Regions from separate parts of the Methylobacterium sp. BI1 genome, predicted to be linked through region 1. Evidence: predicted binding sites of a transcription regulator. Region 1 holds the regulator's gene; each other region holds the start of a gene.

Region 1 (9,503 bases):
TCGCACGCGGACCACCGAGGCCATGGGCAACGTCCGCGGCATCGCCGGTGAGACGGCGTCGGCGATCGTCGAGCGTCTGACGGGCCGGAGCCCGGACGAGGCCGCCCTCGCCAAGGCCCTCGACAGCGTCTCCTTCCCGCACTGAGACGGACGCCAAACCACACCTGACCGGCAGGACCCGAGGGTCGAAGACCCCGCCGGACCGCCGGACACCATCGAGTTGGGACGACGAGCATGTTGTTGGAAGCCGAATTCTGGGTCGCAGTCGCCTTCGTCCTGTTCATGGCCGTGGTCTGGAAGGTCGGGGGATTCAACCAGGTCACCAAGGGACTGGATGGCCGCGCCAAGCGCGTCCGCCACGAGCTCGACGAGGCCCGCCGCCTCCGTGAGGAGGCTGCCGGCGTCCTCGCCGACTACAAGAAGCGCCGCGCCGACGCCGAGCGCGAGGCCGAGGCCATCGTGGCGTCCGCCCGTGAGGAGGCCCAGCGGATCGCCGACGAGGGTCACGCCCGCCTGAACGACTTTATCGCTCGCCGCACCAAGTCGGCCGAGACCAAGATCGCACAGGCCGAGGTCCAGGCGACCGCCCAGGTCCGGGCCGCCGCCGCCGACGCAGCCGTGAAGGTCTCGGAAGTCATCCTGCGCGAGCGCATGCAGGGTGAGACGGCCGAAGGTCTCGTTCGCCAGAGCCTCGGCGAGGTCCGGACCCGTCTGCGGGCCTGATTTTTCCCTCTGCGACACCACGGAAAGCCGCCGCGAGGCGGCTTTCTCGTTTTTGGGGCCGTCCCACGTCGGCGGCGTGCTAGAAGGCCGCCCCGATCGCGCCGGCACCATGCCGCAGCGGAGTCCCGATGCAGCCGATCATCTCGATCCAGAACCTGTCCAAGGTCTACGCCTCGGGCCTCAAGGCCCTCGACGGAATCAACCTCGATATCGCCGAGGGCGAGATCTTCGCGCTGCTCGGGCCGAACGGAGCCGGCAAGACCACGCTGATCAGCATCGTCTGCGGCATCGTCACGGCGAGCGCCGGCCGCATCCTCGCGGGCGGGCACGACATCGCCCGGGACTACCGCCGGGCCCGTCGGCTGATCGGCCTCGTACCGCAGGAACTCACCACCGACGCCTTCGAGACGGTGTGGGCGACGACGAGCTTCAGCCGCGGGCTCTACGGCCTGAAGCCGGATCCGGCGCATATCGAGCGTATCCTGCGCGACCTCTCCCTGTGGGAGAAGCGCGACGCGCGGATCATGACCCTGTCGGGCGGGATGAAGCGGCGAGTCCTCATCGCCAAGGCCCTCAGCCACGAGCCGCGGATCCTCTTCCTCGACGAACCCACCGCCGGCGTCGACGTGGAACTGCGCCGCGACATGTGGCGGCTCGTACGCTCGCTGCGCGACACCGGCGTCACCATCATCCTGACCACGCACTACATCGACGAGGCCGAGGAGATGGCCGACCGCATCGGCGTGATCCGCAAGGGCGAGATCATTCTGGTCGAGGAGAAGGCCGAGCTGATGCGCAAGCTCGGCAAGAAGCAGATGACGCTGAACCTGCAGGAGCCGCTCGCCGCCCTGCCCCCGGCCCTGGCGCGGCACGATCTCACGCTGAAGCCGGACGGGCAGGATCTGGTCTACACCTACGACACCAAGGGCGAGCGCACCGGCATCACGGCGCTGCTGGCCGACCTCGCCGCCGCCGGCATCCGCTTCCGCGACCTCCAGACCAGCCAGTCCTCTCTGGAGGAGATCTTCGTCGACCTCGTGAAGGAACGCGCATGAACTGGTACGCGGTCCGCGCCATCTACGGTTTCGAGATGGCGCGCTTCTGGCGCACGGCGCTGCAGAGCATCGTGGCGCCGGTCATCGCCACCTCCCTCTACTTCGTGGTCTTCGGGGCGGCCATCGGATCGCGGGTCGCGTCCGTGGACGGGGTCGCCTACGGTGCCTTCATCGTGCCCGGGCTGATGATGCTCTCGCTCCTGACCCAGAGCATCGCCAACGCCTCGTTCGGCATCTACTTCCCGCGCTTCGCCGGCACGATCTACGAGATCCTGTCGGCTCCGGTGTCGCCCCTCGAGATCGTACTCGGCTATGTCGGCGCGGCGGCGTCGAAGTCGATCCTCATCGGGCTCATCATCCTGGCTACCGCCGCCCTGTTCGTACCCCTGCGGATCGAGCATCCCTTCGTGATGGCGCTGTTCCTGCTCCTGACGGCGGTCACCTTCAGCCTGTTCGGCTTCCTGATCGGCCTCTGGGCCGACGGCTTCGAGAAGCTGCAGCTTGTGCCGCTCCTCATCGTGACGCCGCTGACCTTCCTCGGCGGCAGCTTCTACGCCATCGAGATGCTGCCGCCGTTCTGGCGCGCCGTGAGCCTCGCCAACCCGGTGGTCTACCTGATCAGCGGCTTCCGCTGGGCCTTCTTCGGCACCTCGGATGTCGGTGTCGGCATCAGCCTCACGATGGCATTGGTCTTCCTGATCCTGTGCTTGGCCGGCGTGACCTGGATCTTCCGGACCGGCTACCGCCTGAAGAGCTGAGGCGCGGCGTCGCCCATTCAGGGGCGCTTGGCCAGGAAATCGAGGACACCCGTCCGGTGGCCACGGTCGCCCACGGCCGTGCTGTGGTCGCGGTTTGGCAGTTCGAGGGCCGTGCCGTTCGGGAACAGGGCCGCCAGCGCCGGACCGGAGCCCGAGACGGTGTCGAGGGTGCCGGTCGTCACCAGGGCCGGTGCCCGGATCTCGGCGACTTCGGCCCGTGACAGGGCCTGGCGCGATCCGCGCATGCAGGCGGCCAAGGCCCTCAGGTCGCTCTTCGTCTGCTCGGCGAAGGTGCGGAACGCGGCGGCCGTCGGATTCGGGGCCGGGGCACCGGGCTCCGCCTCCAGGGCCTCCGCGATCCCGTCCGGCAGGCCTTTGCCCTCCACGAGGTGCAGGCCGAGGCCGCCGAGCAGCAGCGAACGGACGCGCTCCGGCGCATCGAGGGCGAGGAACGCGGCGATGCGTGCGCCCATCGAGTAGCCCATGATATCGGCGCTGGGGATCGCGAGATGGTCGAGCAGGCGGCGGGCATCCTGGGCCATCAGATCCGCGCCGTAGGCCTCGGGGTCGTAGAGCTTCTGGCTCTCGCCGTGCCCCCGGTTGTCGAAGGCGATTGTGCGATAGCCCGCCTGGGTCAGGGTCCGGACCCACAGCGTGTTGACCCAGTTCACCGCATGGTTCGACGCGAAGCCGTGGATCAGCAGGACGGGATCACCCGACCCGCCGACGGCCGGGACGTCGATATAGGCGAGGGTGATACCGTCGGAATCGAAGCGCTGCATAAGCTCGGGCCTTATCGGGCGGGGCATGGTCCCGCCTCCTTGGACCGCTGCGCGCGCGGACGGAAGCCCTTCGGTGACGCGAGGCCGCAAATGAAAGCGGCGGCAGGTTTCCCTGCCGCCGCGTTTCGTCGAACCGGACCGTCGGATCGGATCAGAAGGTGATGCCGGTCTCGATCATGTAGCGCTCCTGCGAGGTCTTCAGGCCGGTGCGGCCGAAGCCGGTGCCGGCGAGACCCGGGACGATGGTGCTGATGTTGTAGAGCTGAACGGTCGAGAACTCGCCGCGGATGAAGTAGCGGTCGAAGGTGAAGGTCGGCGTCACCGTGAAGGAGAACGCCGAGCTGCCGGGACCGTAGAGGACGCTCGACTGACCGGCGAAGTTGCCGCGGGTTCCGCTCTGGGTGATGTACTCGACGCGGCCGGCCAGGGCGAAGTTGTCGGTGAAGGCGTAGCTGGCGAGCAGCGCGCCGCCGACGGTCTCGGCACCGGCGAGGCCGAGAACGGTATTGCTCTCGACGTTCGTGTACTGGACGTACGGCGTCACGATCCAGGGACCATCGGCGTAGGTGTAGTTGGCGCTGATGATGCTACTGTTCTGCAGCGTCTGGGGCGTGGCGAACTGGTAGCGCAGGCCGCGCGAGGTGAGGCCGTCGAAGTTGGTGTAGCTGGAGAAGTGCGTGCCGCCGTTGATGCCGACCGTGTTGGCGGCATCGATCTTGTAGGTGATCGCACCCGTGATCCAGTTGATCTCACCCGAGTAGAAGCCGTCGGTCGCGGCGAACGAGGCGGCCCACGGACCGTCCGAGTAGTTCACCTGAACGCCCTGGTTGATCACGTTCTCCTGGTTGAACAGGAGGCCGCGCGAGATGTTCAGGTTCTGGAAGGTGAAGGGAAGTTCCGAGCCGATCAGGGTCGGCATGCGGCCGCCCTGGACCGACCAGTTGTCGTTGATCACGTACTTGCCGAACACGATCGGAACCGGGGAGAAGAGCAGGTCGGTCTGATCGAAGGCGCTGAAGATCGGTGCGCCGAGGCCCGGGATCGTGTAGGCGCCGAAGGCAGCATAGAACTGGAACGGACCGTCGGCCTTCTGGATGAAGCCCATGAGGTTCGAGAAGTCGGCGCGCGCACCACGGTCGAGCGGAATGCCCGGGGGCGAGAAGGCGGCCGAAAGCTGGTTCGTCTGCGTGTAGAAGTATCCGCTCACCGCACCGCCGACATAGATGTCGCCGAAGGCGCCGAGGGTCAGGCAGGATGGGTTCGGGTTCTGCTTGATGACGCCGCCATAGGCCGGGAAGGTGATCTCGGCCTTGCAGGGCGCGGGCGGGGCGGGAACCGCCAGCACCTTCGCCGGCATGTCGGCTGCGAAGGCGCAGACCGAGGACAGCAGGACGGCGGAAAGGGCAAGGAGCGAGCGGTGCATGGCCATGGGAACTCTGCAGGAGAATTTGCGTTGGCGTGACGTTCTCAAAGGTTCCCTGTTACGGCAAAGCTATCCTTTGTGCAGACGCCTATTTTTCAGGCAATTTAGGCTGCTCGAAACTGGTTTCAGTCGTGGTGTTGCCACAATGGAACAGGTCTGACCACCACATCCGGCCTCGAGGATTTCCGGCAGCTTCCCAGGCGTTTCGCAGGCTCGGTCTCGATTGCGACCGCCTCCCTTCGCTTGAACCCGCTGCGGCGCGCAACTCAGTGCCGGATTTCCAGCGCCCTGCCGCCATCTCTTGACGCCTTCGCTTGCCGCCGCGCCCGTGCGCTGGCATCAGCACGCACGATGAAAGACACGCAGCCCTACGGCACCTACGCTCCCACCGGCCTCGTCGCGCGCATCGCTCAGCAGACGGGACGGATCTCGTATGCGAGCTGGGCAGGGCGACGCCTCGCCCTGTTCCTGCGTCGGGTGGCGATCGGGCTCTTGCGCGGCGCGCCCTTGGACGTGGAGCGCTACGGCGCGCGCATGCGGCTCTACCCCTACAACAACAACTGCGAGAAGAAGGTGCTCTTCACGCCGCAGTTCTTCGACCCGGAGGAGCGCGAACTCCTTCGGGCAAAGCTTCAGCCCGGCTGCACGTTCCTGGATATCGGTGCGAACATCGGCGCTTACGCACTGTTCGTGGCGGCCTTCGCCGGGCCCCGGGCCCGGATCCTGGCCGTCGAGCCGCAGCCCGACGTGTTCGACCGCCTCACCTACAACATCGGTCAGAATCCGTTCGGGACGGTCAAGGCTGTGGCTTGCGCGATTGCCGACAAGGCCGGAGAACTCACCCTCTTCGTGGACCCGCGCAACCGCGGCGAATCGAGTTTGAAGATCGTCGGGACGAACGAGGGCGCGCAGATCCGTGTGCCTGCCGTCCCCCTGCTGGATCTCGCGCTCGGAGAGGGCATCGCGCGCATCGACGCGATGAAGCTCGACGTCGAGGGCGCCGAGGATTTGATCCTCGAACCCTTCCTGCGGGCCGCACCCGCAAGCCTCCATCCGCGGCTGCTCATCGTCGAGAACGGCACCGATCAATGGCAGATCGACCTGCCGGCCCTGCTCGAGCAGAACGGCTATCGCCGGATCGCCCGGACCCGCCTCAACCTGATCTTCGAGCGGGCGGACTGACGGGCTCGCGCCGCCTTTCTCGGACGCGCCCCTAAAGCACCGGGATGGCGTCGGCCACGGTGATTCCACCCGGCTCGATGCGGCAGCGATGGGCGTAAACGGCCACGCCGGCTGCCCGAGCGATCTGAAGGGCGCGGTCGAAGGCGGGATCGAGGTCCCGGGCGGCGTCGAAGCGGTCTGCCCACATCTGCACCACGATGATGACCATGGCGCGTCCCCCGGCCGCGACGACGGCCGCGAGGTCCGTCATGTGGCGGGCGCTGCGGGCGGCGACGCAATCCGGAAATTCCGCGAGACCCGGGCTGCGCATCAGGTGGCAGTTCTTCACCTCGACATGGCAGGGCGGCATCCCCTCCCCGGTGGCGAGGAAGTCGACCCGGCTGGCCCGGGCGTAGCGGACTTCGGGGCGCAGGGCGGTGTAGCCGGCCAGGGACGGCAGCCCGCCAGCGGCGAAGGCCTCCGCCACCAGGGCGTTCGGCCGCATCGTGTTGATCCCGACCCACTGCCGGCCGCCGGGCAGGTCGGCCTCCACCAGTTCCCACGAGAAGGGGAGCTTGCGCGTCGGGCTCCGGACGTCGGCCAGGAGGACCCGCGCGCCCGGCACCGCCAGTCCCAGCATCGCCCCCGGATTGGGACAGTGGGCCGTGATCAGGGACCCATCGGCGAGTTGCAGGTCGGCGAGGAAACGCTTGTAGCGACGCACCAGGCGCGCCTCGAGCAGGGGCGAAGGGAAGCGCATCGCGGGTCCGGGGCAAGAAACAGGTTGATGCGGGCTCCCGTCGGCGGGGAATCGGGCGGTCATGAGGCGCCCGGGCTGGTCAGTGCTGACCGGATGCGACAGAATTCGCAGGGCGCGCCCGGGTCGATGACCGGGAAAGCCGTTGTTCGTCCGCGAGGCCGCCATGTTCAATCTGTTCGACATCCTCCAGGCGCAGGCGGGCGCCAACGCGCAGGGATTCGGACGGCAGTTCGGCCTGTCGCCGGAACAGAGCCTGCGCGCGATGGAAGCCCTGCTCCCGGCCCTGACCATGGGGCTGCAGCGGAACGTCGCTCAGGATCCGACCGGCTTTGCCCATCTCTTCAATCTCGTCGGCCCCAGCGCACCGAAGGCGACGAGCGCGACGCCGCAGATGGACATGCTGGTCCAGCAACTCTTCGGCTCGCCGCATCTGAGTCAGGCGGTTCTGCAGCAGGCCGCCGCCGTCAGCGGCGTTGCGATGCCGGCCTTGAAGCAGATGCTGCCGGTCATGGCCGGCATGGTGGTGGCGGGGATCGTCCACGTCATGATCAACCAGGCGCCTGCCGCCGCGCCGGCCCCCCGTGCCGAGGCGAACCCGTTCGGCTTCCCGGCCACTGCCTGGTCGGAGATGATGCAGGCGTTCCTGAAATCCGGCGCCAGTGCCCCGGCCGCCGCACCCGAGACGCGGTCGCGTCCCGCGCCGGCACGGCTCGCGGCCCCGCCCCGGCCCGAGCCCGCTGCACCGGACAGGTCAGCCGCGGAGGCGCCGTTCGACATGATGCAGCAGATGTTTCAGACGGGCCTGGAGGTGCAGCAGGAGAATGCCCGCGCGATGCAGCGCTTGTTCGACACCTTCTGGCAGAAGCCCCGCGACTCCACCGGGACGGGCGGGAATGACTCCGGAGACCAGCCGAAGGCAGGCCGGACAGGACAGCACTAGGCCGGGCCCCGCTTCCGGCGATGTCGGCAGGGGCAGGCCCGAGCGAAGCAATTTTCGGCTATCGCACCCTTCCTCTTCGAGGCTCCCAGCAGGAACCCTTGCAGAACACTTACGGAACGTTTAACGTGTTCGTGGTTTGTTTCTGGTGCCATCCGCCGCGCTCCGTGGCGCTAACGAAGAGTGTCCCGCATGTTGACGCGTAAGCAGCTGGACCTGCTCCAGTTCATCCAGCTCCGGATGCGCGAGAGCGGCGTTCCCCCGTCGTTCGACGAGATGAAGGACGCCCTCGACCTGAAGTCGAAGTCGGGTATCCACCGCCTGATCACGGCTCTGGAGGAACGCGGCTTTCTGCGCCGGCTGCCCAACAGGGCGCGGGCCATCGAGGTCATCCGGATGCCGGAGAGCCTGGGCGGTCATGCGGGCGCCCCCCGCGCAGCCCCGGTTCCCGAGGTTCGTCGGTTCACGCCGAGCGTCGTCGAAGGCGGCAAGGGCAAGGGTCTGCCGGCCGGCGCCTCGGTGTCCCGCCTGCCGACCACGCAGGCCACCGACGAGAGCGGCCGGGCCGTGACGATCCCGGTCATGGGGCGGATCGCGGCCGGTACGCCCATCTCGGCCATTCAGGAGCAGAGCCATTCGGTGACGATGTCTCCGGATTTCCTGGCCGGTGGCGAGCACTACGCCCTGGAGGTTCGCGGGGATTCCATGGTCGATGCCGGGATCCTCGACGGTGATCTGGTGGTGATCCGTAAGCAGGACACGGCCAATACGGGCGACATCATCGTGGCTCTCATCGACGACGAAGAAGCGACCCTGAAGCGTCTCCGTCGGCGTGGATCGTCCATCGCCCTGGAAGCGGCCAACCCGGCTTATGAGACCCGGGTCCTCGGCCCGGATCGGGTACAGATTCAGGGGCGCCTCGTCAGCCTCGTACGCCGCTACTGAAGGGGTTCCCCGTCCGGTTCGTCGCCGGATGGATCCGACGGATCGCCGGCCCGCTCAAGGGTCTCTGCCACCGTCGACGGTGTCGAGGGCGGAACCGGCGTACCCGACGGTTCCATCGGCTTCCGCAACGGTGTCGCGCGCCAGGGTACGATTTCGCCGGAATGCTTCGCCGTGGCGAGAGACGGCCCATCGCGGGTGAATCGGATCGACGTCGCGCCGTGCGACCCTAAGAAATCCCGGTCGACGATGATCGAGGCGGCACAGCCTGCCGGTGCGGATTGCCGGGTGATCAGGATCGCGGCCCTGGCGCAGTCCTCACCGAGCGCACGCTTGTCGGTGGTCAGGGCGAGCACGCGGCCGTCGGGCGTCGTCAGGGTACAACCCAGGCGATTACAGCGCGAGCCCTCGAACCCGAGGACGTCCTGCACTCGTCGGTCGTCTCCGTCGGCCTTGAGCCATTGTGCGAGCACGAAGGGGGGCGGCCGTCCGAGGGTGGCGAGGCGCCCGTTGCGTTCGCGAACGGCCGCGCCCGTCCCCTCACGATCGATGTAGACGTCGTAGCGATCCGGAAGGGCCGCACAGGCGATGCCGATTGCTGCCGGAATGAGGCCGAGCCAGCGCAGCGACGAGGCCGGGAGGGTCAGGACGATCAGCGCGGCCGCGAGACAGCCGAGGGCACCGGTGCCGAAGGCCGGGACCACCACGACGGCGTTTCCGAAACCCGCGATCCAGGTGGAAATGGTCAGCATTCCCCGCACGGCGAGGCCCATCGCCCACCAGACCGGCTGATCCAGGGCGAACGGATAGGCCAGGATGCCCAGAACCGCCGACGGCATCACCGCGAGGGAGACCAGCGGCAAGGTGAGCGCATTTCCGATGAGCCCGAACGGCTGCACCGTCTGAAAATGGTAGGTGGCGAAGGGCGCGGTGGCGATCTGGGCCACGAGGGTCGTCGCCAG
Region 2 (9,503 bases), 1.3 Mb from region 1:
CCCTCGAGCGGGAGATCCACGACGCCACCCTCCGACCCTCGGCGAACGATCTGCGAATCGCAGAACTCAAGAGACGCAAGCTCCACCTCAAGGACGAGATGAACCGCCTGCGAAGCGAATCCGACCAGCTGCATTAGCGGCCGCTCCGGCCCCGTCGCATCGTCTCTAGAATGTTCGCCGCCGCCGCTGGTCCCCAGGGCGGCGGTTTTCGTTTCCAGGATCTTCGCGCCGCTGGTCCCCAGGGCGGCGGTTTTCGTTTCCAGGATCTTCGCGCCGCCGGTCCCCAGGGCGGCGGTTTTCATTTCCGGGACCTATTATCGGTCCGTTCGGCAGGATGGCGCAGCAGCCCGACGGCGTAAATTCCGGTAGAGTGCGGAGAAACCGGCAGCACGACCGGTTCCGCCAAGGAAACGCCATGGACGCCACGCCCCACGCCCCCACTGCGCTGCCCGGCCGCTACGCCGAGACCCATGCGGCGTCCCTCCGCGATCCGGAGGCGTTCTGGCTCGAGGCGGCCCGGGCGATCGACTGGGCGAGCCCGCCCGTCCGCGCCTTCGACGGATCGGCCGGCGCCTATGGCCGCTGGTTCCCCGACGCCACCCTGAACGCCTGCCACAACGCCGTGGACCGACACGTCGCGGGCGGCCGCGGCGACCAGGCCGCGATCCTGTACGATTCGCCCGTCACCGGCACCAAGCGGCGGATCACCTACGCGGCGCTGCAAGACGCGGTGGCGGTGCTCGCCGGGGTGCTGCGCGACCTCGGGGTCGGCCGGGGCGACCGCGTCGTGATCTACATGCCGATGGTGCCCGAGGCCCTGTTCGGCATGCTCGCCTGCGCCCGCCTCGGGGCGGTCCATTCGGTGGTGTTCGGTGGCTTCGCCGCCAACGAGCTCGCGATCCGCATCGAGGATGCCGCGCCCAAGGTGGTGCTGGCCGCCTCCTGCGGCATCGAGCCGAGCCGGGTCGTGGCCTACAAGCCGCTCCTCGACGCCGCCCTCGCGGCCTCGGCGCACAAGCCGGCGGCCTGCCTGATCCTGCAGCGCCCGCAGGCGGCGGCCGAGCTCGTGCCGGGGCGCGACCACGACTGGGCCGACACGGTGGCGCGGGCGGGGGCCGAGGGCCGGCGGGCGGAGTGCGTGGACGTCGCGGCTACCGACCCGCTCTACATCCTCTACACCTCCGGCACGACGGGGAAGCCCAAGGGCGTGGTGCGGGACACCGGCGGCTACTGCGTGGCGCTGACCTGGTCGATGCCCAACCTCTACGACGTGGCGCCGGGCGAGACCTATTTCTGCGCCTCCGACATCGGCTGGGTGGTGGGCCATTCCTACATCGTCTACGCCCCGCTCCTGCACGGCTGCACCACCGTGCTCTACGAGGGCAAGCCGGTGGGCACGCCCGATGCCGGCGCCCTCTGGCGGGTGGTCTCCGAGTACGGGGCCGCCTGCCTGTTCACGGCGCCGACGGCCCTGCGGGCGATCAAGAAGGAGGACCCGCGGGCCGAGCGGGTCGGCGCCTACGACCTCTCGGGCTTCCGGTCCCTGTTCCTGGCCGGCGAGCGGGCCGACCCGGATTCGGTGGCCTGGGCCGAGCGGGCCCTCGGCCGCCCCGTGATCGACCATTGGTGGCAGACCGAAACCGGCTGGGCCATCGCGGGCAATCCCGTCGGCCTCGGCCAGCTGCCGGTCAAGCACGGCAGCGCCTGCGTGCCGATGCCGGGCTACGCCCTCGCGGTGCTGGACGAGGCGGGCAGGCCGGTGCCCGCGGGCACGATGGGCACCATCGCGTTGAAGCTGCCCCTGCCGCCGGGCTGCCTGCCGACTCTCTGGGGCTCGGAGGAGCGCTTCCGGTCGAGCTACCTCGCCACGTATCCGGGCTGGTACGACACGTCGGATGCCGGCATCGTCGATGCCGACGGCTACGTCACGGTGCTCGGCCGCACCGACGACATCATCAACGTCGCGGGGCACCGGCTCTCCACCGGCGGCATGGAGGCGGTGCTGGCGAGCCATCCGGACGTCGCCGAATGCGCGGTGATCGGCATCCGCGACGCCCTGAAGGGCGAGCAGCCCTGCGGCTTCGTCGTGCTGAAATCGGGGGTGGATCGCCCGACCCAGGCGATCGAGGGCGAGCTCGTGGCCCTGGTCCGCGAGCAGATCGGCCCCGTGGCGGCCTTCAAGCTGGCGCTCACCGTCCAGCGCCTGCCGAAGACCCGCTCGGGCAAGATCCTGCGCGGGACCATGAAGCGCATCGCCGACGGCGAGCCCTGGACCACCCCGCCGACCATCGACGATGCCGGCGTCCTCGACGAGATCGGCGCCAGCCTCAGGGACCGCGGGATCGGTGCGGTCTGAGGGCGGCGGGAGCCGAGGGCGGGGACCCGAAGGCAGGGGAGTCGGCAACGGGTAGCCAAGCGGGCGCCGGCGCGCCACCTATGCGGGGATGCAGCCTAGCCGGAGCCCCGCATGACCGCCCGCCTGTTCGAGCCCCTGCGCCTCGACGATCTCACCCTCGAGAACCGGATCATCGTCGCGCCGATGTGCCAGTACTCGGCCCATGCGGGCCAGGCCGGCGACTGGCACCTCATGCATCTCGGGCAGATGGCGATGTCGGGGGCGGGGCTCCTCACCCTGGAGGCGACGGCGATCTCGCCGGAGGCGCGGATCTCGCCCACCGATCTCGGGCTCTATTCCGACGAGACCGAGCGGGCGCTGGGCCGGGTCCTCGACGCGGTGCGCGGCTACGCGCCGGTACCGATCGCGATCCAGATCAACCATGCGGGCCGCAAGGCGTCGAGCCGCGCCCCCTGGGACGGCGGGGCCCAGATCGACCCCGAGGCACCGGACGGCTGGCGCACGGAAGCGCCCTCGCCCCTGGCGCACGGAGACGGGGAGGTGGCGCCCCATGCCCTCGACTCGGAGGGGCTGAAGCGCATCCGCGACGGCTTCGTCGCCACCGCGCGCCGGGCCCTGCGCCTGGGCATCGACGGCTTCGAGCTGCACGGCGCGCACGGCTACCTGCTGCACCAGTTCCTGTCGCCGCTCTCCAACCAGCGCACCGACCAGTATGGCGGCAGCCTCGCGAACCGGATGCGGTTCCCGCTCGAATGCTTCGAGGCGGTGCGCGAGGCCGTGCCGGCGGGAAAGCCCGTCTGGATGCGGGTCTCGGCCACCGACTGGGTCGAGGACGGCTGGACCCTGGAGGAGACGGTGGAGCTCGCCCACGCCCTGAAGCGCCGGGGCGCGGCCGCGATCCACGTCTCCACCGGGGGCCTCTCCACGCAGCAGAAGATCCCACTCTCGGCCGGCTACCAGGTTCCGTTCGCCGAGCGGATCAAGGCCGAGACCGGCCTCACCACCATCGCGGTCGGGCTCATCACCGAGGCGGCCCACGCGGAATCGATCCTGGCCCAGGGCCAGGCCGATGCGGTCTCCCTGGCGCGGGCGCTGCTCTACGATCCGCGCTGGCCCTGGCACGCGGCCGCCGAGCTCGGCGCACAGGTGCGCGCGCCCCGGCAGTACTGGCGTTCGCAGCCGCGGCAGTTCAAGGACCTCTTCACCGACACCACGCACGGACAGCGCTGAGTGGGCCCGCCGGAACACCCGGGCCCCCACCGCTTTCCAACACCACGCCGCCGCGGCGGGCGTTTCGCGAGAGACAGGCACCATGGACGACGACGACGTCACAACCTTCGCGGTGGAGCGGGTCCGCCTCGATATCGAGAACGGCATCACCCTGATCTCGGGGGCCGACGACGAGGAGGAGCCGGCCGGCTACTTCATCATCCAGATCGAGAAGGGCGACCCGGACGGGCCGCTGATCGAGGTCTTCGGCGAGGACCTGACCCAGTCGGACGGCGTCACCCGGCTCGAACTCGGCCTGCGCCACCTGCAGTTCGCCTTCGACCCCGCCAGCACCATCGGGTCCGAGATGCCGTCCGTCCGCATCGAGTCCCGCACGGAGATCCCGGAGGGTGTGCGCGCCCGCCTGTCCGTGGCCTTCGGCAAGCGCGCCAAGCGCGCGTGAGACAGGGGATGCGCGCCAAGCGCGCGTGAGACAGGGGATGCGCGCCAAGCGCGCGTGAGACAGGGGATGCGCGCCAAGCGCGCGTGAGACAGGGGATGCGCGCCAAGCGCGCGTGAGACAGGGGATGCGCGCCAAGCGCGCGTGAGACAGGGGATGCGCGCCAAGCGCGCCTGAGAGCAGACCCGCGCGCGGAGCGGGCGCACGATCAACCAGCAGCGAGGCGAAGGGGCATTCCGTGGCGATCAAGGTCGGCGACTACGTCGCATCGGAGGACAACGAGGCGACCATGACGGTGGTCGCCGTGGAGGGGGACCGGGCGCTCTGCCGCTGGTTCGTCGACGGCGACGTCGACGGCGACGAGCAGGAAGCCTGGATCGACCTGGCGGCGCTGACCGTTCTGTAGACGGGGCGAACGGAGCCGGAGGGCCGATGTCCGAGATCGAGGAGAAGCGGCGCGAGATCGCCGAGCTGATCGCGCTGGAACTCGGCCTCGGCGACCTCGAAGGCCTGAATGCGGCCGACCGGGCCGCCGTGGACCGGCAGACGGCCGAGACCATCGCGGGCTGCGGGGCGGACAGCCCGGAACCCGCCGACTGCACCGAGGCCAACATCCGCTTGCGCGGCCTGCTCCAGCAGTATCGTGCCCTGCAGATCCTCCGGAGCGACGAGGCCGATGCGCGGCTGGCGGAGGAGGGCGAGGTCTTCGGCCGCGAGGACGATGCCTGAGCGGGCCCTCAGCGCGCCACCGCCCCGACCATCGGGCCGAGGGGGCGGCTGAGATCCGAGCGGTTCATCGACGGGGCGTAGAGGCTCGACACGCTGCCGTCGAGGAACAGCGCGTTGCGGCAGCCGAGGGTGTCCTTGAACAGCCGCGCGAAGGCGCCGAAGCTCACCGGGCGCTCCGAGATCGCGAACACGGCCGTGCGGCCGTCGTCCCGGACGCCGACCCCGTTGCGGATTTTCTGGCTCGGGCCGTCCGCGGAGATCTTGGGGTGGATATGCCCGTCGACGACGAGCATCGGCCCCGACTGCGTGGCGAAGTCCGGCTTGGGGGCGCTGCGCAGGTAGCGGCCCGTCTCCATCACGCCCGCGCGCTCGCCCTTCACCCAGAAGATGCCGTTCGGCTTCAGATGGAAATTGCCCGGCCCGTTGGCGGTGGAGACGCCCTTCAACTCGCGCCCGTCCTCGATGTAGAGCCCGACCGGGGCCTGGCCCTTGTCGTACATGCCGGCATTCATGGCGAAGCGCAGGGCGGCCCCCTGCTTCTCGGCAAGGGTCGAGAGCGAGGAATAGGGCAGGCCGTCGGCGCCGAGCCAGAACAGCCGCACCCGCTCGCGGCGCAGGTCGACGGTGCAGACCGTGTAGGCCTCGCCCTCCGCCTGGACGGCCCGGCAGGGCGCCGGAGCAGGGGCGGCCGCCGGCGCGGCCATCGCCGAACGGACGGGGACGAGGCAGGCGGCGCTCGAGAGGGCAGCGCCCAAGAGGACGGCGCGCAGGAGGACGGCGCGCGAGAGGACGGCGCGCAGGAGAGCGGCGCGCGAGAGGGCGGGGACCGGGAAACGGCTCACCCGAACGCGAGCCCGCACGACATCCTGCACCATGGTCACCCGCATCGCCCTCGGCCGCGCCCGCCGGAGGATCGTGGCGGCCGGCCCCGCTTCCTCGCCCGAAACCCCGGGCGATTTCAAGGGTGGCCACCTGCGCCGGGCCGGACTTCCCGCGGTCGTCCCGGACTTACGGCCATCGACCGGCACGTGGTGTGCTTCACGATGACGGGAGAGGCAAAACGCGCATGAACCCTTCCGGGTGCCACCGCGTTTGAGCGTCCAAGGGGACGTTTCGGCTTCTTTCGGAGACGATGTGATGAAACGAGTTGTTCTGGCCTCGGTGGCCATGATCGGCGCGCTCGCGATGATTCCCGCGACCGCGGAAGCGCGCGGCGGTTTCGGCGGCGGCGGTTTCCATGGTGGCGGCTTCCACGGCGGCGGCTTCGGCGGCGGCGGGTTCCGGGGCGGCTTCGGTGGGTACCGCGGCGGCTTCGGCGGCGGCGGGTTCCGCCACGCCGGCTTCGGCTATCGCGGCGGCTTCGGCGGCTATCGCGGTGGGTATTACGGCCGCGGCTATGGACGCGGCTACGGCTACGGCCTCGGCGGCCTGGGTCTCGGCGTCGGCCTCGGCCTGGCGGCGGGCGGCCTCTACGGGGCCTACGGCCCGGGTTACGGCTATGGCTACGCCCCGGTGGGCTACGGCGCCTACGATTACGGCTACGGCGGCGGCTGCTACACGGTTCCGCGCGTGCGCTGGACACCCTACGGCTACCGCCGGGTGCTGGTCGAGCGCTGCTACTGATCGGATCGCCCGATCCGGTTCTCCGAGGGGCCGCCGCGGGCGGCCCCTTTTTTCGTCGGTGTCCGTCCGGGCCTCAGCGGCGCCGCTCCTCCCGGCGCATCGGCATCGCGTCGATGGTCTCGAACAGCGCAGCCGCGGAGATCGGCGCCGTCTCGGTGCGCTTGGCCTCGCCGTCCTTGCCCACCAGCACCACGCGAAAGCCGTCCGCGGGCAGCCCGAGGGCCGCGCGCAGGTTCCGGGCCCCGCGCGAGTCGCCGAAGGCCTCGCGGACCACGAGATCGCGCTCCTTTACGCCAGCCCGGGCTTTCTCCAGTTCGGCGCGCTGGACCGCGACCCGCGGATCGCCAGGCTCGGGCGCGGAGATCACCAGCACCCGCGACGTCCAGCGCTCCCGCGCCAGCGGGTTCTCCGCCGCCTGGGCCGCCGTGACGCCGAGCAGCATCGCCCCGATCATCCGCCATCCGCGTGCCATCCTGATCCTTCCCGTGCCGGTCGCCTCGCCCGGACAACGCGCGGAGGGCTCCGCGGGGCCGTCGCCCGACCCGCGCGGAATTGTCATCGGCCGCGGCCGTCCCATCTGTCGGGAGACCTTCCGACCGGGCGCGTCCGCGGCGCGCCCGTCGCATTTGCCGAACCCCTTCGCGATACCCCTTCGCGAAAACCTCGGAGCCGTCGCATGACCCACGTGAACCGCCGCATCGTCCTCGCCGCCCGTCCGCACGGTGAGCCGAACGCCTCGCATTTCCGGCTCGAGGAGGCGCGGATGCCGGCGGTGAAGGCGGGCGAGGTGCTGCTCGCCAACCGCTATCTCTCCCTCGACCCCTACATGCGCGGACGCATGAGCGCGGCGAAATCCTATGCCGAGCCGGTGGCGATCGGCGACACCATGGTGGGCGCCACCGTGGCGGAGGTGGTCGAGTCCCAGCATCCCGATTACCGCGTCGGCGAGACGGTGGTGGGGTTCGGCGGCTGGCAGGACTTCGCCGTCTCCGACGGCCGCGGCCTGCGTCGCCTCGATCCGGACGCCGCACCCGTCACCACCGCCCTGGGCATCCTCGGCATGCCCGGCATGACGGCCTATACGGGGCTCCTCAACATCGGCCAGCCCAAGGCCGGCGAAACCGTGGTGGTGGCCGCGGCCACCGGGCCGGTGGGCTCCCTCGTCGGGCAGATCGTCAAGCGCAGGGGCGCGCGGGCGGTGGGCATCGCGGGCGGCCCCGAGAAATGCGCCTTCCTGCGCGACACCCTCGGCTTCGACGCGGCCATCGACCACCGCGCCGAGACCTTCCCCGACGCGCTGGCCGCCGCCTGCCCCGACGGCATCGACGTCTATTTCGAGAATGTCGGCGGCGCTGTGTTCGACGCGGTGCTGCCGCTTCTGAACAACTTCGCCCGCATCCCGGTCTGCGGCCTCGTCTCCGGCTACAACGCCACCGAGCTGCCGCCCGGCCCCGACCGGGTGCCGGTGCTGATGCGCGCGATCCTGTCGAAGCGCCTGCACCTCCAGGGCTTCATCGTCTGGGACTTCGCCGCGCAGGAAACGGCGTTCCTGGAGGAGGTCGGGGGCTGGCTGCGCGACGGCCTCGTGGTCCATCGCGAGGACATCGTCGACGGGCTGGAGAACGCGCCGGAGGCCTTCGCGGGCCTGCTGCAGGGTCGGAATTTCGGCAAGCTCATCGTCCGCATCCGCTGAGCGAAGGGCAGGGCGCGCTTCCGAGGCGCCTTGCCCCCTGAACAGAACAAAGATAGAACATACAGGTCCCCCCGATTCCCTGAGAGTCACGGGGACAGCCCGCCGACCGCGATTGCCGCCGGGGCCCGAGAGGCCCATGACAGGGCGGCGACCCGGTCGTTCGGGGCCGCAGCGCGCAGTGAGATCGATCGGTAGGAGAGAGCGGCATGGCCGGCAGCGTGAACAAGGTGATCCTGGTGGGCAATCTCGGGCGCGACCCCGAGACACGGCGCCTCGCCTCCGGTGATCCCGTGGTCAACCTGCGCATCGCCACATCGGAGTCCTGGAAGGACAAGATGTCGGGCGAGCGCAAGGAGAAGACCGAGTGGCACTCGGTGGTGATCTACAACGAGAACCTCGCCCGCGTGGCGGAGCAGTACCTGCGCAAGGGCTCGAAGGTCTACATCGAGGGACAGCTCCAGACCCGCAAATGGGCGGACCAGTCCGGCGCCGAGAAGTACACCACCGAGGTGGTGCTCCAGCGCTTCAGAGGTGAGTTGACCCTTCTCGACGGCCGCAGCGGCGGCGGTGAGATGGGCATGGACGAGGAGAGCGGCGGCCAGATCAGCCGTGGCGGCGATTTCGGCGGTGGCGGTGCGCGCGGGGGCGACCGCGGCGGGGATTACGGCGGCGGCGGTCGCTCCTCGGGCGGCGGCGAGCGCCGGCCTTCCTCGGGCGGTGGTGGCGGCGGCGGCGGTTCCAAGCCGAACTTCGACCTCGACGACGACATTCCGTTCTAGGACGATCGCAGCGTCGTTGACCGCGCGGGACGCCAGCGCCCGACGGTCATCGACGCGAGCCCGGGATCAAATCGCCGCCTCGTTCGTCTCCTGTAAAGGCCAAGCTCGCCGCGCCATCCCGCGCGGGGGCTGCGGCCCGGCAGGCAGGGGTTCCCGTGAGCATCGGACTGATCGCGCTTCTCGATGACGTCGCGGGTCTCGCCAAGGTGGCGGCGGCCTCCCTCGACGATGTTGCCGCCCAGGCGGGTCGCGCCGGGGTGAAGGCCGCGGGCGTCGTCATCGACGATGCCGCGGTAACGCCGCGCTACGTGGTGGGCTTCGCGGCCGAGCGCGAATTGCCCATCGTCGGCCGCATCGCGCTGGGCTCCCTGCGCAACAAGCTGCTGTTCCTCCTGCCCGCCGCCCTGGCGCTCGGCGCCTTCGCACCCTGGGTGATCACGCCCCTGCTGATGCTCGGTGGGGCCTATCTCGCCTACGAGGGCACCGAGAAGGTCTACGAGGCCCTGTTCCCGCACCAGGCCCACGCCCACGAGGCGAAGCGCGACGAGGTGGCCGGCGACGCCCGGGCCCTGGAGGACCGGAAGGTCTCCAGCGCGATCAAGACCGATTTCATCCTCTCGGCCGAGATCATGGCCATCACCCTCGCGGCCCTGC
Region 3 (9,503 bases), 1.6 Mb from region 1:
CTCGCCGCGATGGTACCGTTGCCCGAGGCGGCGCCGGCAGGCCCGTAGCGCACGTCCCGGGCCTGGAGCGTGATCCCGACATCGTGGCCCCGCAGGTCGGCGAGGGTGCCGCCCAGCACCGGCAGGGCGGCGATGTCGAGGCCCTGCGCGGCGAGTTGCGCGTCGAAGCGCCCGCGCTCGGTTCCCTCGGCCGCCGTGTAGCGGGCATTGCCGGTGATGCGGGCCTCGCCCAGCCCGAGGCGCAGGTTGCGCAGGGAGACCGTCCCGGCCGCCACCGCGAGGTCGGTGTTCACCTGCACCGGGCGACCGTCCATCACCGCCACGGCCGGCCCTTCGAGCCCGAGGCGCCGCAGGTAGCGGCCGAACCCGTCGGAGGCCGGCGTGTCGAGGGACAGGTGGCCGGTGAAGCGCAGGCCGGCCTCGGTGTCGATCTCACCGCTGGCGCCCAGGGCCGCGGCGCCCGGCGCGGTGACGTCGAGGCGGCGCAGCACCACGCCGCCGGTGCGGTCGAGGGTGCCGCTGGCGGCCAAGCCCGTCCATTCGTCGAGGCCGAGGGCGAGGCTCTCCACCGCGAGGTCGAGATCGACCATGATCGGCAGCCCCAGGCCGTTGCGGCCGCCGGTCTTGGGGAGGCCGCGGGCGATCAGCGCCTGCCCCGCCGCCGAGGTCAGGAAGGCGTCGAGGTCGAGGCGACGGGCGGAGAGCGCCAGGGCACCGCGCCATTGCTTCAGGTCGAGCTGGCCCGTGCCGCCCAGGCGCAGGGCCTGCCCGCCGGGATCGATCTCCAGGGCGACGTCGGTGAAGCGGGCCGTCAGGCCGCGCCCCTTGAACTGGCCGGCCAGGGAGAAGGGCAGGTAGGCGCCCGCCGCCTGGACCGGTGGTCCGACGACGATCCGGGCGCTGCCTTCGGCCACCGCCGAGGCCAGGCGCCGTCCGCCCGCTCCCGTGCCGGCGGGGCTGAGGCCGATGCGGGCATCCGCCTCGAAGCGGGGCTGCGTGTCGCCGCCGCCCGCGATCTTCACGCTGACGCCGTCGGGTCCGAGTTCGCCGGTGGAGACCCGGAAGGGGACGCCCCGGCTCGTGCCTTCGGCCCGCCAGGGTCCGGCGAGGGCCGGCGCCGAGACCTGCAGGGCCTCGGCATAGAACTGCTCGGTCCGGCCCGTCGCGGGCACCTGGGTCGTCAGCACGAACTGCCGGATCGACAGGTCCTCGATGGCGAGGTCGCGTCGCAGGGCCGCCGACAGCCCCCGCGTGGGCAGCAGGATCGCCTCGCCGTCGGTGACGGGGAGCTTCACCTCCGCCCGGCCGACCCGCGTCTCGGTGAAGCGGAGCTCGCCCTTCAGCAGGGGTGCCAGGGCGATCTCGGCCTTGATCCACTGCAGGTCGAGTTGGGGCTGATCGGGCGCGGATCTTGGCGTGGCGCCGGCCCCGGCCCCCAGACGCAGGCGATCGAGCTTGAGGCGCGGCGAGGGCAGGAGCCGGACACCGATGCGGCCCTCGGTCTGGGCCGCGACCCCGAGGGAGCGTGCGATCGTCCGGTCGATCGTGCCGCGATAGCCTTCCCAGGCCACGAAGGGCGGGACGGCCAGGGCCGCGACGAGGAGCAGGATGACGGCGCCCGCCAGCGCGGTCAGGATGTCACGCACCGTCTCTGTTCCGCCTCGTTATCCGGGTCGGGCCCCGCTTCGCCGGCGGGCATAGCACAGGGAAGGCCTGGGCGCGCCAGGGCCCCCGCTCTGCGTCCGGAGCGAGCCGGGGCTCAGCGGCGGCCCGGGACGACGATCGGGGCAGGGGGCGCGCTCGGCCGGAACAGGTCGCTGCGCTGGATCTGCATGCGCGTCTGGTTGGTGTCGAATTGCTGGCGCTGCTCGATGCCTCGGAGTTCGCTGCGGTTGGACAGGCGCTCGTTGGTGGCATTCAGGCTATCTACGCCCCGCGACGAGACCTGGGCGAGGGCCGGACCGGCGGCGAGGAGCGCGAGGCCGGCGAGAAGGGCGGAGGAGCTACGCATGGCGGCGTCCTTGTTAGATGCATCGTGACGTCGTGATCTGGTGAGACGACTCGCTGGTGGGAAGGCGGGTTCCCGTCTCCGAAGGTCCTGCGACGCTGTGTGAGACGGCCGCATCGATCGTCTGCAGCGACGCTGGGTTGCCGGCTTCAATCTTTGCTTCGGTTCTTCTCCATCGAAGCCTCCGCCTGGCGGACCTTGTCGATCCAAGGCCCTCCGGGCTACGCGATGCGCCCGAAATGAGCCCCCGGAGAACATTCGGCAGGAGACCGAGCCTCTCCGGCAGCGCGCGCGACCCTCGACGCCGTTCGCGTTTTGGTCCAGGGATGCGGCATGACCCAGCACTCCGACGCGGCCGGCCCCACCGCCTCCGACGCCGCCCCGACCTCCATCGCCGCCCGTGCCATGGCCTCCCTGCGGCCGCAGGGCAGCCCCTACCTCGAAGGGCTGAACGCCGAGCAGCGCCGCGCCGTCGAGGCGACGGACGGGCCGGTGCTCGTGCTGGCCGGGGCCGGCACCGGCAAGACCCGGGTGCTGACGACGCGAATTGCGCACCTGATCGCGACGGCCAAGGCACGGCCCTTCGACATCCTCTCGGTGACCTTCACCAACAAGGCCGCGCGAGAGATGAAGCACCGCATCGGCGGGCTCATCGGGCCGGCCGGCGAGGGCATGCCCTGGCTCGGCACCTTCCACGCCATCGGCACCAAGATCCTGCGCCGCCACGCGGAGCTGGTGGGCCTGCGCTCCGACTTCACGATCCTGGGCATGGACGACCAGCTTCGCCTGATGAAGCAGGTCATCGTGGACCAGAACATCGACGAGAAGCGCTGGCCGGCCCGGGCCCTGTCTTCGGCCATCGACGGCTGGAAGAACCGCGGCCTGCTGCCCGAGCAGGTGCCGCCCGGCGAGGCCCAGGCCTTCGCCTTCGGCAAGGGCGGCGCGCTCTATGCCGCCTACCAGGCCCGGCTCCTGACCCTCAACGCCGCCGATTTCGGCGACCTGCTGCTGCTCTGCCTCAAGCTCTGGCGCGAGAACCCGGACGTGCTGGAGAATTACCAGCAGCGCTTCCGCTACATCCTCGTGGACGAGTACCAGGACACCAACGTCGCCCAGTACCTCTGGCTGCGCCTGCTGGCGCAGGGCCACCGCAACGTGGCCTGCGTGGGCGACGACGACCAGTCGATCTACGGCTGGCGCGGCGCCGAGGTCGACAACATCCTGCGCTTCGAGCACGACTTCCCCGGTGCCGTGGTGGTTCGCCTCGAGCGCAACTACCGCTCCACCGGCCATATCCTCAACGCCGCCTCCGGCCTCATCGCCAAGAACGAGGGCCGCCTCGGCAAGACCCTGCGCACCGAGGACGTCGCCGGCGAGAAGGTGACGGTGTCGGGCGCCTGGGATTCGGAGGAGGAGGCGCGCCAGGTGGCGGAAGCCATCGAGAGCCTCCAGGCCAAGCAGCATCCCCTCTCCGAGATCGCCGTGCTGGTGCGCATCTCGGCCCAGATGCGCGAGATCGAGGACCGCTTCGTCCAGCTCGGCCTGCCCTACCGGGTCATCGGCGGCCCGCGCTTCTACGAGCGGGCCGAGATCCGCGACGCGCTCGCCTACCTGCGCGTCACCGCCAACCCCTCCGACGACCTCGCCTTCGAGCGCATCTTCAACACACCCAAGCGCGGCCTCGGCGACGCCACCCTGCAGGCGCTGCACGCCTACGCCCGCGCCGAGCGGGTGCCGCTGCTCCAGGCGGCCCGCCTCGTCGTCGAGACCGACGAGCTGAAGCCCCGTGCCCGGTCCGGCGTGCGCGCCCTGGTCGAGAGCTTCGCGCGGTGGTCCCGGCTGGTGGGAACCCAGCCGCATTCCGAGGTGGCCCAGACCATCCTGGAGGAATCCGGCTACACCGAGATGTGGCAGAAGGAGAAGTCGGCCGACGCCGCCGGGCGCCTGGAGAACCTCAAGGAGTTCGTCCGCTCCATGGAGGAGTTCCCGGATCTGGCCGCTTTCCTCGAGCACGTCTCGCTGGTCATGGAGGCCAGCGAGCAGGAGGGCGCCGACAGGGTCTCGCTGATGACCCTCCACGCCGCCAAGGGCCTGGAATTCGACACCGTCTTCCTGCCGGGCTGGGAGGACGGCCTGTTTCCGAACCAGCGGGCGCTCGACGAGAGCGGCCGGGCCGGACTGGAGGAGGAGCGCCGCCTCGCCCATGTGGGCCTGACCCGCGCCCGCAAGCGCGCCAAGCTGTCCTTCGCCGTCAACCGGCGCATCCACGGCCTGTGGTCCTCCACGGTGCCGAGCCGCTTCATCGACGAGTTGCCCGAGGACAGCGTCGACGTGATCGACGCGCCCGCCCATTTCTCGGCCGGGGCGTCGCGCTTCGACCGCAATCCGGCGCCCTTCGGCTCGTCCTACGGCACGCCCGGCTGGCAGCGGGCCCAGGCCAATACGGCGCAGTCGGGCAACGCCAACGGCTACGGGGTGGGCAACCGTGCGCCGGCCGGCCGGGGCGGCCCGCGCCAGATCGAGGGCGAGCTCATCGCCAAGTCGACGGGAGCCCCCTCCGCCTTCAGCGTCGACATGCGGGTGTTCCACACCAAGTTCGGCCCCGGCACCGTCGCGGGTGTGGACGGCAACAAGCTGACCGTTGATTTCGACAAGGCCGGTCGGAAGATGGTCCTCGACAGCTTCATCCAGGCGGCCTGATCGCGGGGCGCCGGAGCTGGGGAGGGCGTCGCGCGGATGCGGACTGCGTCTTCTACGACACAGCCCGGGGCAATCGGCCGCCGTGGCGAATATTCTCCCGCAGCGCAGCATCGGCGCAGACTTTTTACATCATTCTCAAGAATAGTGGTTGTCACGCCCCTGTCGCGCCCGGCGCGGCATGGTGCGTGCAACGCAAAGTCCTGCGGTCATCGGGGCCGTATCGGGAATCCACAGGCTTGATGGGTCCGCCCGGAACTCGAGGGCGGTCTCCGGATTGGCTGTGAAGCGGGCGAGATAGGAAGGATCGCCGGAACGGGATCAGTTTAAAGTGATGCGAAGCAAGTTCAGCAAGTCAGGCTCAGATTAAATCCAGGTTGGCAAGTCCGGTTGGAGTGTTGATCGATGAAGAGACGCCGCGCACGACTTGAACTCGTTGAGGACCGTCCGGTCCGGCTGCACAAGACCCGCTTCGACGAAGAACGCAATCTCAGTCCGATCCAACCCCTCACCGACCGGCAGGCGCAGTATCTTGACGCCCTCGCCCTTCACAAGCAGGTGATCGTCCTCGGCCCCGCCGGCACCGGCAAGACCTTCATCGCGGGCACCCGCGCCGCCGACCAGCTTCGCCAGCGCCGCATCGCCAAGGTGATCATCACCCGGCCGAACGTGCCCTCCGGACGCTCCCTCGGCTTCTTCCCGGGAACGCTGGAAGAGAAGATCGCCCCCTGGGTCGCGCCCCTCACGGAGACCATGAAGGAACGCATGGGTGAGGCCGCCTTCGAGATCGCGGTGAAGACCGGCGACATCGAGGTGGTGCCCTTCGAGGTCATGCGCGGACGCACCTTCAAGAACTGCCTCGTGATCCTCGACGAGGCCCAGAACACCACCACCGCCGAGATCAAGATGTTCCTGACCCGCATCGGCGACGATTGCCAGGTGATCATCAACGGCGACGTGTCCCAGACGGATTTACGCGAGACGTCTGGCCTGCGCACGGTGATCCACCTGGTCAAGAGCCGGATGATGCCGATCCCGGTGGTGGAATTTACCCTCGACGATATCGTCCGCTCCGGAATTTGTGCCGAGTGGGTGCGGGCTTTCGAGGAAACGAATCTCTGACTCAGGTGTTGTCAGCGGCGGGCCGGAACGGGGCCTGCCGCTCACTCCGGTGCGCGACAAAAATTTCTCGGCCGCCGGTGCGAGAGAACGAACCGGGTGCCGCGCTCGGACAAATGAGAATGGGAGTCTTCACGTGAGGAAACTGACCCTTGCCTTCGCCGTGCTCGCCTCGCTCGGCGGTGCCAGCCTCGCCACCTCCGCCTCGGCCGCGCCCGGCGCACCGATGGGCGTCACCGCCCCCGAGACCGTGTCCACCGTTCAGATGCGCATGGAGCGCCGGATGGAGCGCCGCATGATGCACCGTCGCATGGAGCGCCGCATGATGCGCCGTCACATGGAGCGCCGGATGATGCACCGTCGCATGGAGCGCCGGATGATGCGCCGGATGTGATCGGTCGCCCGATCTGACCGGTCTGGAGAAGGGTCCCTCGCGGGGCCCTTTTTCTTTGCGCGCCGGGTTCTTGGAGCGCCGGGCTGCCCCGCGTCCCGGCCGGGCGCTGGCCCGGGCGCCGTCTGCTAGGAGCTTGCCGGAATCGCGCCAGGACGTGCGCGTTCGATCGGGAGCCCGGCCGTGACCTTCCAGACCTGGTGGCTGTTCTTCAGCGCCGTCTTCCTCCTGTCCGGCACGCCGGGGCCGAACATGCTCCACATCCTAGCGCGTAGCGTCCGCGTCGGTTGGCGCCGCAGCCTCGCCGCCATGGCCGGGTGCCTCAGCGCTGTCATCCTGGTGCTGGTGGCCTCCGCCGCCGGCCTGAGCGCCGTCCTCCTGGCCTTCCGGTCCTGTTCGATGGCCTGCGCTATGCCGGTGTCGCCTATCTCGTCGTGCTCGGCGTCCAGGCCTGGCGCGGGCGGGACGGGGCGCTGGACGTCCCCGGTCCTGCGGGGAACCCTGCGCCGGTCGGGTTGGGACGCCTCTATCGCGACGGGCTGCTCATCGGCCTCAGCAACCCCAAGCTCCTGCTGTTCGCCAGCGCCTTCCTGCCGCAATTCGTCGAGCCGGCCCGGCCGCAGGCCCCGCAATTCGAGATCCTGGTCGTCACCTTCGCGGCGGCGGAGCTGTTCTGGTACGGCGTCTACGCCCTCGGCGGCCGCCGGCTCGCCGCCTCCCTGACCCGTCCGGCGCTTCGGCGGGCCTTCGACCGGATCACCGGCGGAATCTTCCTCGGCTTCGGCGCCATGCTCCTCGGCACGCGCTGAGCCGGAGCCGCCTGACCCCCCGCTTCAGTTCTTCGGCGTGGTGGAGCCGGTGGTCTTCGGTGAGGCCGGCGAGGCCGCCGACGCGGTCTTGTGGGCCGGCGGCTTCGCAGCCTTGTCCTCGTCCGCCTTGCCGCCCTTGGCCGGGGCGAGCGCGGCGTGAACCGCCTTCGCGGGGACGTGCTTGGGCGCGGCCTTGGCCGTGACGGGCTCCGGCTCGGCCGCAGCCACGGCCGGGACGGTGGCGGCGTCGGTGGCCGGGGTCGCGGGGGCGCCATTGCTGAACAGGTTACCCAGAAGCTTCTTGTAGGCGGCCGGGTCCCCTTCGGCGTCGGCCACCATCACGCGGGCGGGCTTGGCCGGCTCGGCCACCACGGGCTCGGGCTTGGTCGCCGGAGCGGCGCCCTTCCGGGCGAGGTTCGCGGCAGCGGCCTTGGTGGGGATCGGGGCGGCCGCCGCCATCATCACCGGACGACCCTTGGCGTCGACCTCGATCTCGCGCTCGCCGGCGGCCAGGCTCTCGGGACGGCTGACGTCCCCGAGCTTGTGCTGGGCGTAGTCCTTCGGGTCGAACGGCAGTTCGGGCTCCGGGGCCGTCTTGCCGAGGCTCGCGAAGGTCAGGGTGTTGGCGGGCGTCTGCGGGCCGCGGAAGACCGGGTTCTGGCTGCCGTCGTCGTAGACGAGGCGGGTCGCCGGCGTACCCTTGGCGATCAGGTCGGCGATCTCGCGATTGTCGCGCTCGCGCTTCTCCGCCACCTGGGGCTCGACCCGCGGCGTGCAGGAGCCGGCCGCCGCGTCGGCGCCGCCGAAGACGTACTTCGTACCGCACAGGCCGACCCGCGGCTCCTCGCGCAGGGCCTCGAAGTAGTCGGAGCCCTCCTTGAGGTTCTTCCAGAACGGCGCGTTCGGGTCGTTGCGGAACTTGGCGACGTTGGCCGCCGTCATCCGGAACGGATACGACTGAAACTGGAACGCGCGCTGGCCGCCTGCGAAGGAATCGCGCGCCAGGGCGTAGATCTCCCCCATCGATTCGTCGGTCATGGCAAAGCAGCCCGACGACGAGCAGGTCCCGTGCACCATGATGTAGTTGCCGGTGCGCCCGTTCGCCCGGTCGTAGGCGTTCGGATAGCCGGTGTCGAACGAGAGGTAGTAGGACGAGTTCGGGTTCATCTGACCCGGCGTCACGGTGTAGAAGCCCTCGGGCGCCTGTCGGTCGCCCTGCTTGGTCTTCGGGCCAAGCTGGCCCGACCAGCGGCAGATCGGGAAGGTCTTGAGCAAAGCATACTGGCCGTTGGTGCCGCGCTTCCAGACCTCCATCTCCGCTTCGCGCTTGTAGGCGCGGATCAGGATGGGGTCGCTCTGCGACATGCCCTTCTGGGCCATCAGCGCGAGGGTCTTCGGCGGCACGGGGGCTAGGGCCCGCAGCGGAACGCCACCGCCCGTCGAACCGTCCTGGCAGGCGCCGAGCGACAGGGCGAGCAGAGCGAAACCGGCGGCCACGAGCGGGCGCATAGCCATGGGGAACCTATCCTCAGTCACGCAGCCCAGGCTCGCGCCCGTGGCATGCCACTCCCCAACCCCTTAGCGTCGTTAAACTTACCCGGTTGTTACCGCAAGGAGACGGCATCCGCAGTCCGGGCGGCATGTGGATTGCGGACACCACGGGCGCGCCGACCCGATCTCGCCACATTTGACGTCGCGCCGCGCGGTCAAAACTTGGGAGGACTGATTTCACGGGTTTTTCGCTGCCGATCTCACGCGCGCCGATATGGCGAAACCTTGGCAGCGCGCGGCGGTCCGTCGAAAGGTTTGGTTCCCGCTAAGAGATGCGGCGGAGTGTCGCGACCTCAGAGCTTGCGACCGATCTCCAGGAACTTCGCCGCGCGCCGATCCCGGATTTCGTCCGGTCCCAGTCCCTGGAACTCCACCAAGGCCGCCTCGATGGCGGCCCCCGTCGCCTCGATCGCGGCCTCGCGCCCGCGATGAGCCCCACCCGTCGCCTCGGGCACGATCCCGTCGATGATGCCGAGGCGCAGCAGGTCCTGGGCGGTGATCTTCATGGCGGTGGCGGCGTCCGCCGCCCGGCCCTGGTCGCGCCACAGGATCGAGGCCGCGCCCTCGGGCGAGATCACGCCGTAGATGGCGTGCTCCAGCATGAGAACCCGGTTGGCGGTGGCGAGCGCGATGGCGCCGCCCGAGCCACCCTCGCCGATGACCACCGCGACATTCGGCACGCCGAGGGCGAGGCAGGCCTCCGTCGAGCGGGCGATGGCCTCGGCCTGTCCGCGCTCCTCCGCCTCGATGCCCGGAAAGGCGCCGGCGGTGTCCACGAAGGCCAGCACGGGCAGGCCGAAGCGGTCGGCGAGCTCCATCAGGCGCACGGCCTTGCGGTAGCCCTCGGGCTTGGCCATGCCGAAATTGTGCCGCAGGCGCGTCTCTGTGGTGGAGCCCTTCTCCTGGCCCAGGACGCAGACCGGACGGC

What was found. The regulator LexA, encoded in region 1, represses DNA repair genes until DNA is damaged. The targets are predictions, from matches to a motif close to TGTTCNNNNTGTGTTCNG.
Region 2: a site for LexA is predicted at 8,113-8,130, ahead of ssb (single-stranded DNA-binding protein). Genes of this name have one in related genera too.
Region 3: a site for LexA is predicted at 2,314-2,331, ahead of AC1MGR_RS00345 (UvrD-helicase domain-containing protein). Genes of this name have one in related genera too.

What each region holds. Positions count from the first base shown of each region.
Region 1 covers NZ_CM155267.1:3,595,467-3,604,969, forward strand. The annotation lists gene AC1MGR_RS16990 (F0F1 ATP synthase subunit B family protein) at 1-145, shown strand, start outside; gene AC1MGR_RS16995 (F0F1 ATP synthase subunit B family protein) at 238-723, shown strand; gene AC1MGR_RS17000 (ABC transporter ATP-binding protein) at 852-1,778, shown strand; gene AC1MGR_RS17005 (ABC transporter permease) at 1,775-2,536, shown strand; gene AC1MGR_RS17010 (alpha/beta fold hydrolase) at 2,554-3,318, opposite strand; gene AC1MGR_RS17015 (outer membrane beta-barrel protein) at 3,470-4,747, opposite strand; gene AC1MGR_RS17020 (FkbM family methyltransferase) at 5,093-5,923, shown strand; gene sfsA (DNA/RNA nuclease SfsA) at 5,955-6,662, opposite strand; gene AC1MGR_RS17030 (DUF937 domain-containing protein) at 6,805-7,602, shown strand; gene lexA (transcriptional repressor LexA) at 7,792-8,544, shown strand; partial or broken gene AC1MGR_RS17040 (ComEC/Rec2 family competence protein) at 8,538-9,503, opposite strand, start outside.
Region 2 covers NZ_CM155267.1:2,340,466-2,349,968, forward strand. The annotation lists gene AC1MGR_RS10805 (YdcH family protein) at 1-137, shown strand, start outside; gene AC1MGR_RS10810 (propionyl-CoA synthetase) at 416-2,356, shown strand; gene AC1MGR_RS10815 (NADH:flavin oxidoreductase/NADH oxidase) at 2,468-3,586, shown strand; gene AC1MGR_RS10820 (hypothetical protein) at 3,669-4,028, shown strand; gene AC1MGR_RS10825 (hypothetical protein) at 4,264-4,431, shown strand; gene AC1MGR_RS10830 (hypothetical protein) at 4,458-4,754, shown strand; gene AC1MGR_RS10835 (phosphodiester glycosidase family protein) at 4,763-5,458, opposite strand; gene AC1MGR_RS10840 (hypothetical protein) at 5,892-6,377, shown strand; gene AC1MGR_RS10845 (DUF4174 domain-containing protein) at 6,451-6,849, opposite strand; gene AC1MGR_RS10850 (NADP-dependent oxidoreductase) at 7,054-8,070, shown strand; gene ssb (single-stranded DNA-binding protein) at 8,277-8,849, shown strand; gene AC1MGR_RS10860 (DUF808 domain-containing protein) at 9,005-9,503, shown strand, end outside.
Region 3 covers NZ_CM155267.1:71,392-80,894, reverse strand. The annotation lists gene AC1MGR_RS00355 (AsmA family protein) at 1-1,646, opposite strand, end outside; gene AC1MGR_RS00350 (hypothetical protein) at 1,760-2,011, opposite strand; gene AC1MGR_RS00345 (UvrD-helicase domain-containing protein) at 2,342-4,708, shown strand; gene AC1MGR_RS00340 (PhoH family protein) at 5,111-5,827, shown strand; gene AC1MGR_RS00335 (hypothetical protein) at 5,961-6,218, shown strand; gene AC1MGR_RS00330 (LysE family translocator) at 6,533-7,024, shown strand; gene AC1MGR_RS00325 (L,D-transpeptidase family protein) at 7,049-8,539, opposite strand; gene AC1MGR_RS00320 (acetyl-CoA carboxylase carboxyltransferase subunit alpha) at 8,869-9,503, opposite strand, start outside.